DNA from 4 places in the Bacillus sp. FG16 genome. Region 2 is predicted to be linked to each of the others. Evidence: riboswitches for the same ligand, from Rfam matches in the RefSeq annotation. Region 2 holds a riboswitch; each other region holds the start of a gene.
The links. Region 2 has a riboswitch for S-adenosylmethionine ahead of ACODS7_RS12620 (Na+/H+ antiporter NhaC family protein). Riboswitches for the same ligand answer to the same signal wherever they lie in the genome.

Region 1: it holds a riboswitch for S-adenosylmethionine, as region 2 does, so the genes downstream of both, ACODS7_RS17980 (sugar ABC transporter substrate-binding protein) here and ACODS7_RS12620 (Na+/H+ antiporter NhaC family protein) in region 2, are expected to answer to the same signal.
Region 3: it holds a riboswitch for S-adenosylmethionine, as region 2 does, so the genes downstream of both, ACODS7_RS11745 (bifunctional O-acetylhomoserine aminocarboxypropyltransferase/cysteine synthase) here and ACODS7_RS12620 (Na+/H+ antiporter NhaC family protein) in region 2, are expected to answer to the same signal.
Region 4: it holds a riboswitch for S-adenosylmethionine, as region 2 does, so the genes downstream of both, mtnW (2,3-diketo-5-methylthiopentyl-1-phosphate enolase) here and ACODS7_RS12620 (Na+/H+ antiporter NhaC family protein) in region 2, are expected to answer to the same signal.

The regions. Positions count from the first base shown of each region.
Region 1 covers NZ_JBMDKC010000048.1:27,788-31,456, forward strand. Annotated here, with positions in the region: gene ACODS7_RS17975 (NCS2 family permease) at 1-1,149, shown strand, start outside; SAM riboswitch class I at 1,238-1,343, shown strand; gene ACODS7_RS17980 (sugar ABC transporter substrate-binding protein) at 1,432-2,544, shown strand; gene ACODS7_RS17985 (sugar ABC transporter ATP-binding protein) at 2,541-3,669, shown strand, end outside.
Region 2 covers NZ_JBMDKC010000028.1:18,861-22,529, forward strand. Annotated here, with positions in the region: gene ACODS7_RS12615 (lmo0954 family membrane protein) at 1-99, opposite strand, end outside; gene ACODS7_RS12620 (Na+/H+ antiporter NhaC family protein) at 283-1,599, opposite strand; SAM riboswitch class I at 1,695-1,800, opposite strand; gene ACODS7_RS12625 (ribonuclease FAU-1 family protein) at 1,921-2,439, opposite strand; gene gltP (glutamate/aspartate:proton symporter GltP) at 2,508-3,669, opposite strand, start outside.
Region 3 covers NZ_JBMDKC010000025.1:30,602-34,270, forward strand. Annotated here, with positions in the region: gene metA (homoserine O-acetyltransferase MetA) at 1-448, opposite strand, end outside; gene ACODS7_RS11745 (bifunctional O-acetylhomoserine aminocarboxypropyltransferase/cysteine synthase) at 432-1,730, opposite strand; SAM riboswitch class I at 1,823-1,927, opposite strand; gene ACODS7_RS11750 (chloride channel protein) at 2,249-3,478, shown strand; gene ACODS7_RS11755 (YjjG family noncanonical pyrimidine nucleotidase) at 3,524-3,669, opposite strand, start outside.
Region 4 covers NZ_JBMDKC010000001.1:180,494-184,162, reverse strand. Annotated here, with positions in the region: gene ACODS7_RS01105 (carbon-nitrogen family hydrolase) at 1-390, opposite strand, end outside; gene ACODS7_RS01100 (pyridoxal phosphate-dependent aminotransferase) at 405-1,595, shown strand; SAM riboswitch class I at 1,648-1,753, shown strand; gene mtnW (2,3-diketo-5-methylthiopentyl-1-phosphate enolase) at 1,818-3,062, shown strand; gene ACODS7_RS01090 (2-hydroxy-3-keto-5-methylthiopentenyl-1-phosphate phosphatase) at 3,059-3,669, shown strand, end outside.

The DNA.
Region 1 (3,669 bases), on a different contig from region 2:
ATTGCTGCTGTTGTCGGAACATTATTTATGGCAATCTTTACAAACTTACCAATCGCAATCGCGCCAGGTATGGGATTAAATGCTTACTTCTCTTACTCTGTTGTAAAAGCGCATGAAGGCATGACTTTCGCAATTGCATTCTCTGCTGTATTCGTAGCAGGTATGATTTTAATTTTGCTATCATTTACATCTTTCCGTACAAAATTAATGGAAGCAATTCCTGAAAACTTAAAACATGCAATTACTGCTGGTATCGGTCTTTTCATCGCCTTTATCGGTTTACGTTTAACAGGTATCGTTACAAAAAATGATGCAAACTTAGTTGGACTTGGTGATCTTCACTCTGCTCCAGTTCTACTAGCATTGGCTGGGCTTGGAATTACTATTGTTCTTATGTCTTTAAATGTAAATGGCGCACTATTTATCGGTATGCTATTAACTGGTATTATCGCTTTCTTCACAGGACAATTAACATTCTCAAACGGTGTTACATCAATGCCTGGATTACCAGAAGGAATTATTGTTTCAAATCCAATTACTGCTGTATCTGACGTAATTAACTACGGATTATACGGCGTTGTATTCTCATTCTTCCTTGTTACATTATTTGATACAACAGGTACATTACTTGGGGTAGCTCAACAAGGTGGATTTATGAAAGACGGAAAACTTCCAAAAGCTGGACGAGCTCTTCTATCTGACTCATTCTCAGCAACAATCGGTTCTATGTTCGGAACAACACCATCAACAGCTTACATTGAATCATCTGCTGGTGTTGCAGCTGGTGGTCGTACTGGTTTAACAACTGTTACAGTAGCTGTTCTATTCGCACTAGCAGCATTCTTCGGACCATTAGTAAGTGCCGTTTCTGGTGTATCAGCTATTACTGCACCATCATTAATTATTGTTGGTAGTCTTATGATGGGTTCAGTTCGCCACATCGATTGGGACTCATTTGATGAAGCATTCCCAGCATTTTTAGTAATCTTAAGCATGCCACTTACATCAAGTATCGCAACAGGTATCGCACTTGGATTTATTTCATACCCACTTATGAAAGTGGCAAAAGGTAAATTCCGTGCTGTTCACCCACTTGTGTATGTATTTGGAATTTTGTTTGCTTATCAATTGATATTCTTACCACATTAAAATCCCTCTTCCTGAGGGATTTTTTTATAAATACTGTTTGACAACACCATTCGTTTGTGGAATAATTCAAAATAGTTAAATATTCGATGTCTTATCAAGAGCAGGTGGAGGGATGAGCCCTACGAAGCCCGGCAACCGACCCATTTATGGGCACGGTGCTAATTCTTACAACACATTGTGTTGAAAGATAAGAGTAATATGATAAGGCGTCTTTTCTATATGAAAAGGCGTTTTTTATTTTCACTCCCTCCTCTCTCTTTTTAGTTTAGGAGGGATTTTTTTATGAAAAAATTATGTTCCATCGTACTTATTTTTCTCTTATTTACATTAGCATCTTGTACAAATGAACAAGATGCTATCTCTTCACAAAAGCAACAAACTGTGAGAAAGGCGACTACAACGGTAGAAAATCAATTACAAACAGAAATTCCAAGCCAAATGAAGAAGCCATTAAAAATCGCATTAATTATGCAAATGTCCATCGGAACTTTTTCCTCTCAATATATTGAGGGTGTCAAAAAACAAGTTGAGCTATTTGGCGGCAGTGTACAAGTCTACAATTCTGATAACGATTTAGCAAAAATGGCTGCAAATTTAGATACTGCTATTAATTCAAAAGTGGATGGTATTTTAATTGATCATGGCCGTTCTGAAGCACTAAAACCTGGAGTAGAAAAAGCGTTACAGGCGAACATTCCCGTAGTTGCGTTCGATAACGATCTACGCTTGCCAGGTGTGACAATTATTGATCAAGATGACTATAGTCTTGCATGGAAATCATTAAAAACGTTAGCGGAAGATTTGAATGGACAAGGAAATATCGCAGTTGTATGGGTCGGCGGATTTGCTCCAATGGAACGTCGCAATGTTATCATTGATGCTTTTTATAAACGGTATCCAAATATAAAAGAAGTTGCAAGATTCGGTACTGCTAGTAATAACACACCGCTCGATACACAAACACAAGTAGAAGCTTTACTAAAGAAATATCCGAAAAAAGACGATTTACAAGCTATTTTCGCTTCGTGGGATGAGTTTGCTAAAGGGGCTGTTAAAGCACTTGAACAAGCTGGTCGTACAGATATAAAAGTATATGGCATTGACTTAAGCAATGAAGATTTACAACTCATGCAAAAAGAAAACTCACCTTGGACTGCTACAGCTGCAACTGATCCAGCTGAAGTAGGTAAGGTTCAAGTACGATTTTTATACAAAAAAATTGCTGGTGAACAAACGCCAGATATTTATTCACTAGAACCTTATTTAGTAAAGAAAAATAGTTTACCAAAAGAAAATATAACAATGGATCAGTTATCAAAATATATAAACGGTTGGGGAGACTCAAAAGATGCATATTCCCCTTGGATGAAAAAATTAGAGAAGGAGAAAAAATGATGACGTTCTCTCTTCAAAACATTACACATTCTTATCATGTCGCTACACCTGTTCTAGAAGATGTTTCTATTCATATTCAAAAAGGAAAAGTACACGCTTTACTAGGCATGAACGGTGCGGGAAAAAGTACTTTACTAAAAATAGCAACTGGTGAAATTCAACCAGTTGTTGGCGATATAAAAATTGATACTCAGTCTGTTTCCTTTACTTCCCCGCGCGATGCAAAAAAGCATGGCATTTCTTTCGTAACACAAGAAGTAGATCACGGACTTATTCCCGGATTATCTGTATTAGAAAATGTACTAATCGATCATTTAGCAATGCAAAATAAAGTACTATTTTCAAAGTCCAAATTAGTCGCACTTGCTAAACAACATTTGCAAACTGTACAGGTAAATTTAAATGTTTCGGAAGATGTTTCAAACTGTTCATTACATGAAAAACAATTACTTCTTATCGCAAGAGCTTTATCTAACAATACAAATTACCTTTTATTAGATGAACCTACTTCTTCTCTTGGACCAAAAGAAGTTGAAACCTTTGGGAAACTATTAAAAGATTTAACATCAAAAGGAATTGGCATCCTTTTAGTTTCTCATCGTTTATCAGAGATTCGAAATTTCGCGGATGATGTAACTGTATTACATAATGGTCAAGTTGCCCTTTCTGAAACCATTACAACAATTACAGCTCAACAAATTGTGGAAGCAATGACTGGAAAACAACTTACACTTCCTATTAATACAGCACCAAAAACCGGGAGCGAGGAACTATTTAAAGTACAAGAGCTTCTATTACACGAAGGTCATTCTCCCCTTTCTCTTACAATACGAAAAGGAGAAACTGTTGTGATATACGGATTAATTGGAAGTGGAAAAACAACACTTGCTGAAACGTTATTTGGTGCTCGTCATACTTATCACGCAGAAATAGACGGTCAAAAACTAACGATTAAAACACCACGAGATGCGATTAAAGCGAAAATCGCACTTGTACCAGAAGAAAGAAGAAAACAAGGCGTATTTCTTTCGGAAGATATTATAAGTCACACAAATTTACATCAATCAGGTTGGAAACGAAAACAAACCGAATTAAATGATGCTACTACAGCAATTTCTTCTTTCG
Region 2 (3,669 bases):
AACTCCTGCTCCGATTGCGAATCCTACAATACCAGCAAGACTACCAAGAGCAATTAAAGCCAAAATACCGGCTGCGATAAACGCTAGAAATTGTTTCATCTTGTGCTTGCCTCCCTTCGATTTGATACTCTTATCTTAACTATTTTTTCATCTTTCCATAACGAGCTTAAGAACCGTTTTTAACTCAGACTTAAGACCGAGTCATATTCAGCCCTTTACGCAAAAAAAAACGTGCAGAGTCTATTCTCTGCACGTTTTTTAATTACTAACGTTCATATTAAATTAAGCTGTTTTATGATACTCTTTTTTCTCAGCTACTTTCGAAAACCTTGGAAACCCAATTAAAATAGAAACAATCCCACATACTCCAACTAAAATTGGATAAAATGCATATGGTAACAATTCAACCGGAGATAACGCTGCAAATCCTGCTGCCGTTAACATTTGGGCACCGTATGGAATTAACCCTTGCACACAACATGAGAAAAGATCTAATACACTCGCTGATTTACGAGGGTCTATTTCATATTGATCTGCAATATTTTTTGCAAGCGGGCCTGTAAAGATAATTGAAATTGTATTATTCGCTGTACACATATTCGTCATACTCACTAAACCAGCAATACCAAATTCTGCTCCTTTTTTCGAACGAATATTACGAGTTAATACATTCATTAAATATTGAATACCACCATTATATTGGATTAATTCAACCATACCGCCAATTAATATAGCAAGTAACACTAACTCCATCATACCGCCCATTCCAGTCGTTACACTTTTAAAGAAACTTTCTAACGTGTAACTTCCATCTATAAGACCGATAACACCAGATAGTACAGTTCCACCAGCTAATACAATAAGTACATTCCAGCCAAGTAGCGCTGTAATAAGTACTCCTGCGTACGGTAAAATCTTTATCCACTCAAAGCTATGCGCTTTAATCTGCGTATCACTTCCTGAAGTAACTATTACTAATAGTACAATTGTAATAATAGCCGCTGGTAATACAATTAAAAAGTTCGTTTTAAACTTATCTTTCATTTCTGTTCCTTGTGAACGAACAGCTGCGATTGTTGTATCTGAAATAAATGATAAATTATCACCAAACATCGCTCCGCCAACAACAGTAGCCATCGCAAGTGCAATTGAGATATCAGTTTGACCACTAATACCTACAGCAATCGGTGCTAATGCTGCAATTGTTCCCATTGATGTTCCCATCGCTAATGAAATAAATGCACCAATAACAAAGATTCCAGCTACGATAAATCCTGGTGGCAAAATAGTTAACGCTAAATTAACAGTTGAGTCTACTCCACCCATTCCTTTAGCAGTTTCAGAAAATGCACCTGCAAGCACAAAAATTAATACCATAATCATAATATCCGGATTTCCTGCACCTTTAGCGAACCGCTCGACTTTCACATTAAAACTTTCTTTACGATTCATCACTAAAGCGACTCCTACAGCAATTGAAATCGCTACAAGTATCGGCAATTTATAGAAATCACCTGTAATAATTCCAGAACCAATAAATAGCGCCAAAAATATCCCAAGTGGTAATAAAGCTAAACCATTTCCTCTCGTTTCTTTCAAAGTACCATCTCTCCCTAGTTTCAACCTTTTTTCTAATGAATAACAAAAGACCTCTTCCGACGAGAAGAGGTCTTATACATCTATAAGAAACACTCTTCTCATCTTTCAAGCACACGCTTGCTGGATTTGGCACAGCACTCTGAAATCGAGTCCGCTGCCGAGGCATCGTAGGGCCAGTCCCTCCGCCTCTCTTTATAAGAAGGTTTCATATTTATTTTTTAATAATAATTTCTTCCCTAACTTTACTCGCTTACAAAACAAAAGTCAATTATTTTTTGTATAGATTTTTTTGGTAATTATGCAAAAATTTGAATACAATAATCATTTTAACTTTTCGATTTCTTCTTCCAATATTGAAATCCAATAAAATTCACTATTTTTTATTGTTGCTAATATCCATTTCGTCGTGTACCAAGCTAGCTCATAATCTTCCTTCGTGACATCGCCACTTTTATAAGCGTCCTCTAGCTCCTCTTCATCTAATACATACACCTTACCGCTAGGTAATAATACTACATCTAAATATAAATCATCAAAATACGGTAAACCACGGTCATCTATTTCATATTCTTTCGTCACATCAATATAATATTGCACTAAATTGTGCCTATCATCTAACATAGCTGTAATCGTAAAGTTCTTTCCATTAATAAAATATTGAACCCATGTATACCCATTACCTGCAATACAAATTTCTTTACCATCATATTCTTTACAACTAGGCTCTCTCACCTTTTTTATATCCAGTATTCCGAGCATTCCCTCTTCTACTTGCTTAACCGTATAACCCTTTTCTATTAGTCTCTTCCACGAAGAACCATCACCATATTTACGTTTCATTATGTCTGCTCCTCTTCTATATACAGAAAAGCTCCCACATATTATGTGAGAGCTTGTTCATATTATAATTAAGCTGCTTGACCTTTTTCAGAAATCTCTTTCAAATAAGCTTGTCCTTTTTCAGCGTCATATTGACCTTCCCACTTAGACATAACTACAGCTGCTAAAGAGTTTCCTACAACGTTAACTGCTGTACGAGCCATATCTAAAATACGGTCAATACCAGCAATGAACGCTAAACCTTCAGGTGGAATACCTACTGTACCAAGTGTCGCTAATAATACAACGAATGATACGCCCGGTACACCTGCAATACCTTTTGATGTAACCATTAATACAAGTAATAATGTAATTTGTTGCGTAATAGATAACTCAATACCGTACATTTGCGCCAAGAAAATAGCCGCAATTGCTTGATATAAAGTTGATCCATCTAAGTTAAATGAATAACCTGTCGGAATAACGAAAGATGTAATTGCTTTCGGGCAACCGAATTTCTCCATTTTCTCCATGATTTTTGGTAAAACTGTTTCTGAACTTGCTGTAGAATATGCTAAAATCAGCTCGTCTTTTAAAATCTTAAAGAATTGGAAAATGTTAATTCCAAATATTTTCGCTGTAAGTCCTAAGACAACTACAACGAAGAAGATCATTGCTCCATATACAACAATTAGTAATTTTCCTAATGGAATTAATGAAGCAAGACCAAATGTAGAAACTGTAACTCCAATTAGCGCAAACACACCAAATGGTGCAAATTTCATAACTTGGTTTGTTACGTAAAACATCGCATCAGCTACACCTTGGAAAAATTGAAGAACCGGTCTTCCTCTTTCACCAATTGCTGCTACACCTAAACCAAATAATACAGAGAAGAAGATAATAGCAAGCATATCTCCGTCAGCTAATGACTTCATAATGTTCGTTGGAACAATATTTACAAATGTATCTGCAAATGAATGACTTTGTACTTGCTCTGTCGTATGTGTATATTTCGAAATATCTGTCTTTGTTAACTGCTCCATATTTACGCCTTTTCCTGGTTGGAAAATATTCGCAATTAATAGACCGACAATAATTGCAATTGTTGTAATAATTTCAAAGTAAATAATTGTTTTTCCGCCTAGTCGGCCCAATTTTTTTACATCGCCAACACCAGCAACCCCAACAACAATACTTGCTACAACAATCGGTACAACGATCATTTTAATTAATCGGATGAAAATATCA
Region 3 (3,669 bases), on a different contig from region 2:
ACAAGCCAGCCTGTGCCCCCCAGCAAATATGGAGCGTAGATGTTACATTCGTTTTTGAATACTCCATAATACGTTTAAGCTCTTCCCAATAATCTACTTCTTCAAAAGAAAGAGTTTCAACTGGTGCTCCTGTAATAATGAGCCCATCAAATTTTTCATTTTCAATATCACGAAACGTTTTATAAAAGCTCGTTAAATGGTCCTGCGCTACATTACGAGACAGATGTGATTCCATATGAAGTAAATGAACATCTAATTGCAACGGTGTGTTTCCAATTAAGCGAAGTAATTGCGCCTCTGTGTCTTGCTTCGTTGGCATTAAATTTAATATAGCAATTTTTAAAGCGCGTATATCTTGTGTTTCTGCTCGCTCCTTCGTCATTACAAAAATATTTTCTTTTTGCAACACTTTGCGAGCCGGTAAATCTTTATCAATTATGATCGGCATGTGTTTTGCCTCCAACTAGAGCTGCTTCCAAATCTGCAATAATATCAGAAACATCTTCTATACCAACCGATAAACGAATTAAATCAGATGTAACACCAGCTAAACGCTGATCTTCAGCACTTAATTGTCTATGCGTCGTACTAGCAGGATGTATAACGCAAGTTCGTGCATCAGCTACGTGTGTTACGAGAGTTGCTAGTTTTACATTTGCGATAAATTCTTTTGCTGCTTCTAATCCCCCTTTAATCCCAAATGTTAAAACCCCACTAGCACCTTTTTTCAAATACTTTTGTGCTAACGAGTAATTTTCATTACTATCTAATCCCGGATAATTCACCCATTCAATACGTTCATGATTAGCAAGCCACTTAGCAACCGCGAGAGCATTTTCGCTATGACGCTCCATTCGTAAATGTAAAGTCTCTAAGCCAATATTGCTAATATATGCATTGAATGGGCTCATACAATTCCCATAATCTCTTAATAGCTGAACACGTGCTTTCACAATATACGCTGCTGCACCAAAGTTTTGAACGTAACTTACACCGTGATAACTTGGATCTGGTTCAACAAGCTCAGGATATTTTCCATTTGTCCAATCAAAGTTTCCACCGTCAATTACAATACCGCCTAAGGAGCTCGCATGCCCATCGATATATTTCGTCGTAGAATGAACAATAATATTCGCCCCATGTTCAAACGCTTGGCATAAATAAGGAGTTGCTAATGTATTATCAACGATAAAAGGTACCTCTAATTCTTTAGCGGCAGCTGAAAATTCTTTGAAATTTAAAACGTTCATCGCTGGATTTCCTAATGATTCTGCATAAATGAGTTTCGTCTTGTCATTAGCAAGTGCCGCAATTTCATCTGCCGTTAAATTTGGATTAAAGAACGTAACATCAATGCCAAGTTTACGCAAACTCACTCCAAATAAATTAAACGTTCCCCCGTAAACCGTTGAAGAGCAAAGCAAATGGTCTCCACTACTACAAATATTTAAAACTGCGAGCATAATGGCTGCTTGCCCAGAAGCCGTTGCAACAGCTCCTACACCGCCTTCTAAATCTGATAACTTCTGCTCAAATGCGGCTAGAGTAGGGTTTCCAATACGCGTATAAATATATCCTTCTGCCTCTAAGTTAAATAGGGCTGCTAAATCATCTGAAGTATCGTATTTATACGTTGTACTTTGATAAAGTGGTAAAACACGTGGTTCACCATTCTTTGGCGTATAGCCACCTTGCACACAAATCGTTCCTTTTCCCCATGATTCTCCCATCTCTCATTCTCCTTTCTTTTATACAAAATAAAAAACTGCCCCTTTCCTGAAAACAAGAAAGGAGCAGTTTGAAAACACGCTCTAAAGGCTCTTTCTTATCTCTCAGGATTACTACCTGCAGGATTTGGCACAATTCCGTTATACGGCTGTTGCCAAGGTTTCATCGGGCCTGTCCCTCCACCTTTTCTTGATAAGACTATGCAATTACCGTTGATTTTATAGCAATAATTTCCTAATGTCAAACTGTTTTTCTGAATGTTCTAAAATAAACGTTAACAATTTCATATAAAGCAACAAAAGAAATATATTCTAATCTATTTCAAAAAAGACCTTTAAAAACCTCAAATCAGTCTATAAAATTAAATAAGTAATTTAACCTATAAATTCAAATTCTCCAAAATTTAGCCTACATGTTGAATAGGCGATCCTCTCAAAAAGATACTATATATATTCAATCCATTTTCCACTAGTATATTTCACTTTTTTCCCTACTAAGATTTACATAACGGAGGTATAACATGACAGATAAAAAAGATATACAGTACATACTTGCTCTATATGGCATTCTTCTAGGATCTATAGTAGGAGCTACAGTTTGGTTATTTTTAGTCACAATAAATATTGGAATCCACTTTATTTGGGGATACTTGCCTGAAGTTCTCTCTTTTCCCTCTTATTACACCCTTTGCGTAACAATAATTGGCGGGGTCCTCGTTGGTCTATCACAAAAATATTTCGGTACATACCCACGCCTTATGCCTGAAGTGATGACTGAATATAAAAAAACTGGTCGAATCGAATATCGCTTTGTCCATCGGGCTACTTTAACCGCGATTATTGTTTTAATTTTCGGTGCTAGTCTTGGTCCAGAAGCCGCACTAGTTGGAATTATAGGCGGACTTTGCACATGGATAGGGGATCGCTTTAAATTTGCCTTGAAGGGTATGGATGAGCTAACCGAGATCGGAATTGGCGCTACTTTAAGTGTCATTTTCAACGCACCATTATTCGGTTATTTAGCACCGAATGAAAATGAGGGAGAACAAATTGCTGCTTTTTCTAAAGGAAAAAAGGCGATTGTATACTTAGCTACTACCTTCGCAGGTTTTTCTGTTTATTTACTACTGAGTAAACTCGATAATCGTGGATCCTTTATTGTTGATTTCGGGGAAGGTTCACTTTCTTTCAATGAATGGATCGCATTTCTTCCACTTGCTAGTATCGGTGCTATAGTTGGTTTCTTTTATTTCAAGTTAGAATTCACATTAGAGAAGTTAATTCACCCTTTTAGAGAATACAAGCTGACACTCGGAATTCTCGGTGGTATTTTATTAGGAATTGCAGGAACTTTTCTTCCATACACATTATTTTCAGGGGAACATCAATTAAAAGAATTAGTTGTTGAATGGAGCCATTTATCTTTGTGGATACTACTTCTTTCAGGGATTTTAAAGTTGTGCATTACTGCCGTTTGTTTGAACACAGGGTGGCGAGGTGGACATATCTTCCCAATTATATTTTCTGGGTCAAGTATCGGATACGCTGTAGCATCTATTCTTCCTATAGATCCAGTAGCATCTGTTGCCATCGTAACGACAGCAATTTCGAGCTATGCGTTACGAAAGCCAATAGCTATAACATTACTATTACTTATGTTTTTCCCGCTTAATTTGCTATTGCCAATGCTTGGTGCAGCTGCTATCGGGAATGCCTTTCCACTTCCAAAACATAACAAAACTACAAATTAATCAAAATAGGCAGTGGGGACGAAAGCTCCACTGCCTATTTTTTTATTACACGCGCTGCTTTAATAACGCTTCTAACTCTTCAAAATTATGCACTTCATATGTCGGTATAATTCCACTATCATTTAATTTACTTTCTGGGTTAAACCAACAAGTATCAATTCCCGCTACATATCCACCTTTAATATCGGCGC
Region 4 (3,669 bases), on a different contig from region 2:
TCCTTCATTATTTACAACATACATCGTATTTGTAACGCCTTGCTCCGTTTGCTTTGCTATGGACCCACCAACAATATGTACATCATATTGCTTCGCCCATTCTATTAACTTTTCTTTCGTTTCCACTCCATCCCTATCTGCAATTTCAGAAAGTCTCGTTAAATCATATCCTGTTGTCCATAACTCTGGTAAGACGATAACATCTGGCCTTTCCTTCATAGCTTCGCTTATTTTATTTTTAGCATTCTCAATATTTTTTTCTACATCTCCAAAAACAATATCCATTTGAATACATGCGACTTTCATTTTTTCAGCCCCATTCTTATTTTTCTCTTTACAAAATACTGGAAAGATTATATCATTTGTCACTAGAATTGTAACAACTTTCAAAAGAGGTGGAAAGTATGAAATTATTTCAACCTTCTGAGATAGTAACATCATTGCCAACACAATTTTTCGCTTCACTTGTTGCAAAAGTTAACAAAGTCGTTGCAGCTGGTCACGATGTTATTAATCTAGGTCAAGGTAATCCAGATCAACCAACACCGCAGCATATCGTAAAAGCTTTACAAGATGCTGCCGAAAAGACCATTCATCATAAATATCCGCCATTTCGCGGACATGAAAGCTTAAAGGAAGCCGTAGCTACATTCTATAAACGTGAATACGGCGTCGAATTAAACCCAAAAACTGAAGTTGCTATTTTGTTTGGCGGAAAGGCTGGACTAGTAGAATTACCGATTTGTTTTACAAATCCTGGTGATACGATTCTCGTTCCGGATCCAGGCTATCCAGATTATTTATCCGGGGTTGCCTTAGCAAAGGCACACTTTGAAACCATGCCACTTATTGCAGAAAATCATTTTTTACCGGATTATAAACAAATTGATGACTCTATCGCTGAGCAAGCAAAGTTAATGTTTTTAAACTATCCAAATAACCCTACCGGTGCTACTGCATCAAAAGATTTTTTTGATAAAACCATTCACTTTGCTAATAAACATAATATATTAGTTGTTCACGATTTCGCTTACGGCGCTATCGGATTTGATGGTCAAAAACCTGTTAGTTTCTTGCAAGCAGATGGTGCCAAAGATACAGGAATTGAAATTTACACTCTATCGAAAACTTTCAATATGGCTGGCTGGCGTATTGCTTTTGCAGTAGGGAATGAAAGTGTCATTGAAACCATTAACCTATTGCAAGATCATATGTATGTTAGTATTTTTGGTGCAGTTCAAGATGCTGCCCGCGAAGCACTATTAAGTTCACAGTCTTGCGTAATAGACCTTGTAAATAGTTACGAATCTCGAAGAAATGTCCTTATAGAAGCTTGTCATTCCATTGGTTGGAATGTTGATATTCCAAAAGGATCATTCTTTGCATGGCTTCCTGTACCAGAGGGCTATACATCTGAGGAATTTTCTAATATTTTATTAGAAAAAGTACACGTTGCAGTTGCTCCAGGTGTTGGCTTCGGTGAGCACGGCGAAGGTTATGTTCGCGTTGGGCTCCTGCATACAGAGGAGCGATTGCGGGAAGCAATTAATCGAATTGAGAAATTAAAAATTTTCAAAAAGCCATTGACAACATGAAAAATATCTGACAAAATTCAGTTATCTTAAAAATTTAAACATTTCTAAATACTTCTTATCAAGAGCAGGTGGAGGGACGAGCCCGACGAAGCCCGGCAACCGATCTACAATTGTAGACACGGTGCTAATTCTCGCAGCATTATGCTGACAGATAAGGAGCTGGTTGTAAAAAAACCTCTCCTTAGCTGAGAGGTTTTTTTATTTAACTAGGGGGTTATAACAATGAGCGGAATTATAGCGACGTATTTAATTCATGACGATTCACATAACTTAGAAAAAAAGGCGGAACCAATTGCACTCGGATTAACAATTGGTTCTTGGACTCATTTGCCACACTTATTACAAGAACAATTAAAACAGCATAAAGGCAACGTCATTCATATTGAGGAATTAGCTGAACAAGAACATACGAATTCATATTTACGCAAAAAGGTAAAACGTGGGATTATTAAAATCGAATACCCGTTATTAAATTTCAGTCCAGACTTACCAGCGATTTTAACAACTACATTCGGAAAGCTATCACTTGATGGCGAAGTAAAATTAATTGACTTAACTTTTTCAGAAGAATTGAAAGAACATTTTCCTGGTCCCAAGTTCGGGATCGATGGCGTTAGAAACCTGATAGAAGTGTATGATCGTCCCCTTTTAATGAGCATTTTTAAGGGAATGATTGGACGAAATATTGGATACTTAAAAACTCAATTACGTGATCAAGCAATTGGTGGTGTAGATATTGTAAAAGATGATGAAATTTTATTTGAGAACTCATTAACACCACTCACGAAACGAATAGTATCTGGAAAAGAAGTTTTACAATCAGTCTATGAAACATACGGCCATAAAACGTTATATGCCGTAAATTTAACAGGACGCACTTTCGACTTAAAAGAAAATGCAAAACGTGCAGTGCAAGCTGGGGCTGATATTCTATTATTTAACGTATTTGCTTACGGACTAGATGTACTACAATCACTTGCAGAAGATGATGAAATCCCGGTTCCTATTATGGCACACCCTGCTGTAAGTGGTGCTTATTCGGCATCGAAGTTATATGGAATTTCATCTCCATTATTACTTGGAAAGCTACTACGTTATGCTGGTGCAGATTTTTCTTTATTCCCGTCTCCATACGGAAGCGTTGCATTAGAAAAAGAAGAAGCTCTCAGCATTTCAAAATATTTAACTGAGGAAGATGCATTTTTCAAGAAAAGTTTTTCTGTCCCATCTGCCGGTATTCATCCTGGTTTCGTTCCTTTTATTCTGCAAGATTTCGGTAAAGATGTTGTTATTAATGCCGGCGGCGGGATACATGGGCATCCGTATGGAGCGCAAGGCGGTGGTAAAGCTTTCCGTACTGCAATTGAAGCTACTCTGCAAGGTAAATTACTCCATGAAGTAGATGAAATTAATTTACATAGCGCACTACAAATATGGGGAAACCCCTCTCATGAGGTGAAGTTATGAGTATTCAAGTGTTTTGTGATTTCGATGGGACGATTACAAATAATGATAACATTATGTCCATTATGGAAAAATTCGCTCCACCAGAAGCAGCAGAAGTAAAAAATAGAATTTTATCACAAGAGCTATCTATTCAAGAGGGTGTTTCTCAATTATTTCAATTAATACCTACTCATCTGCGCGATAATATAATTCAATTTTTAAAAGAAACTGCCGAAATTCGCAGTGGCTTTCATGAATTTATACAATTCGTAAAGGAAAATAACATTTCTTTTTACGTGATATCAGGTGGAATGGATTTCTTCGTCTACCCACTTTTACAAGGGATCATTCCAAAAGAACAAATTTATTGTAATGAAACAGACTTTTCAAAAGAGTTCATTACAGTTAAATGGCCTCATTCTTGTGATGATCATTGTCAAAATTATTGCGGATTATGTAAATCATCATTAATTCGTAAATTAAGTGATACAAATGACTTTCATATTGTAATTGGTGATTCTATTACTGATTTACAAGCTGCGAAACAAGCTGATAAAGTATTCGCTCGCGACTTTCTTATTACAAAGTGCGAAGAAAATCATATTGCTTATACACCGTTTGAAACATT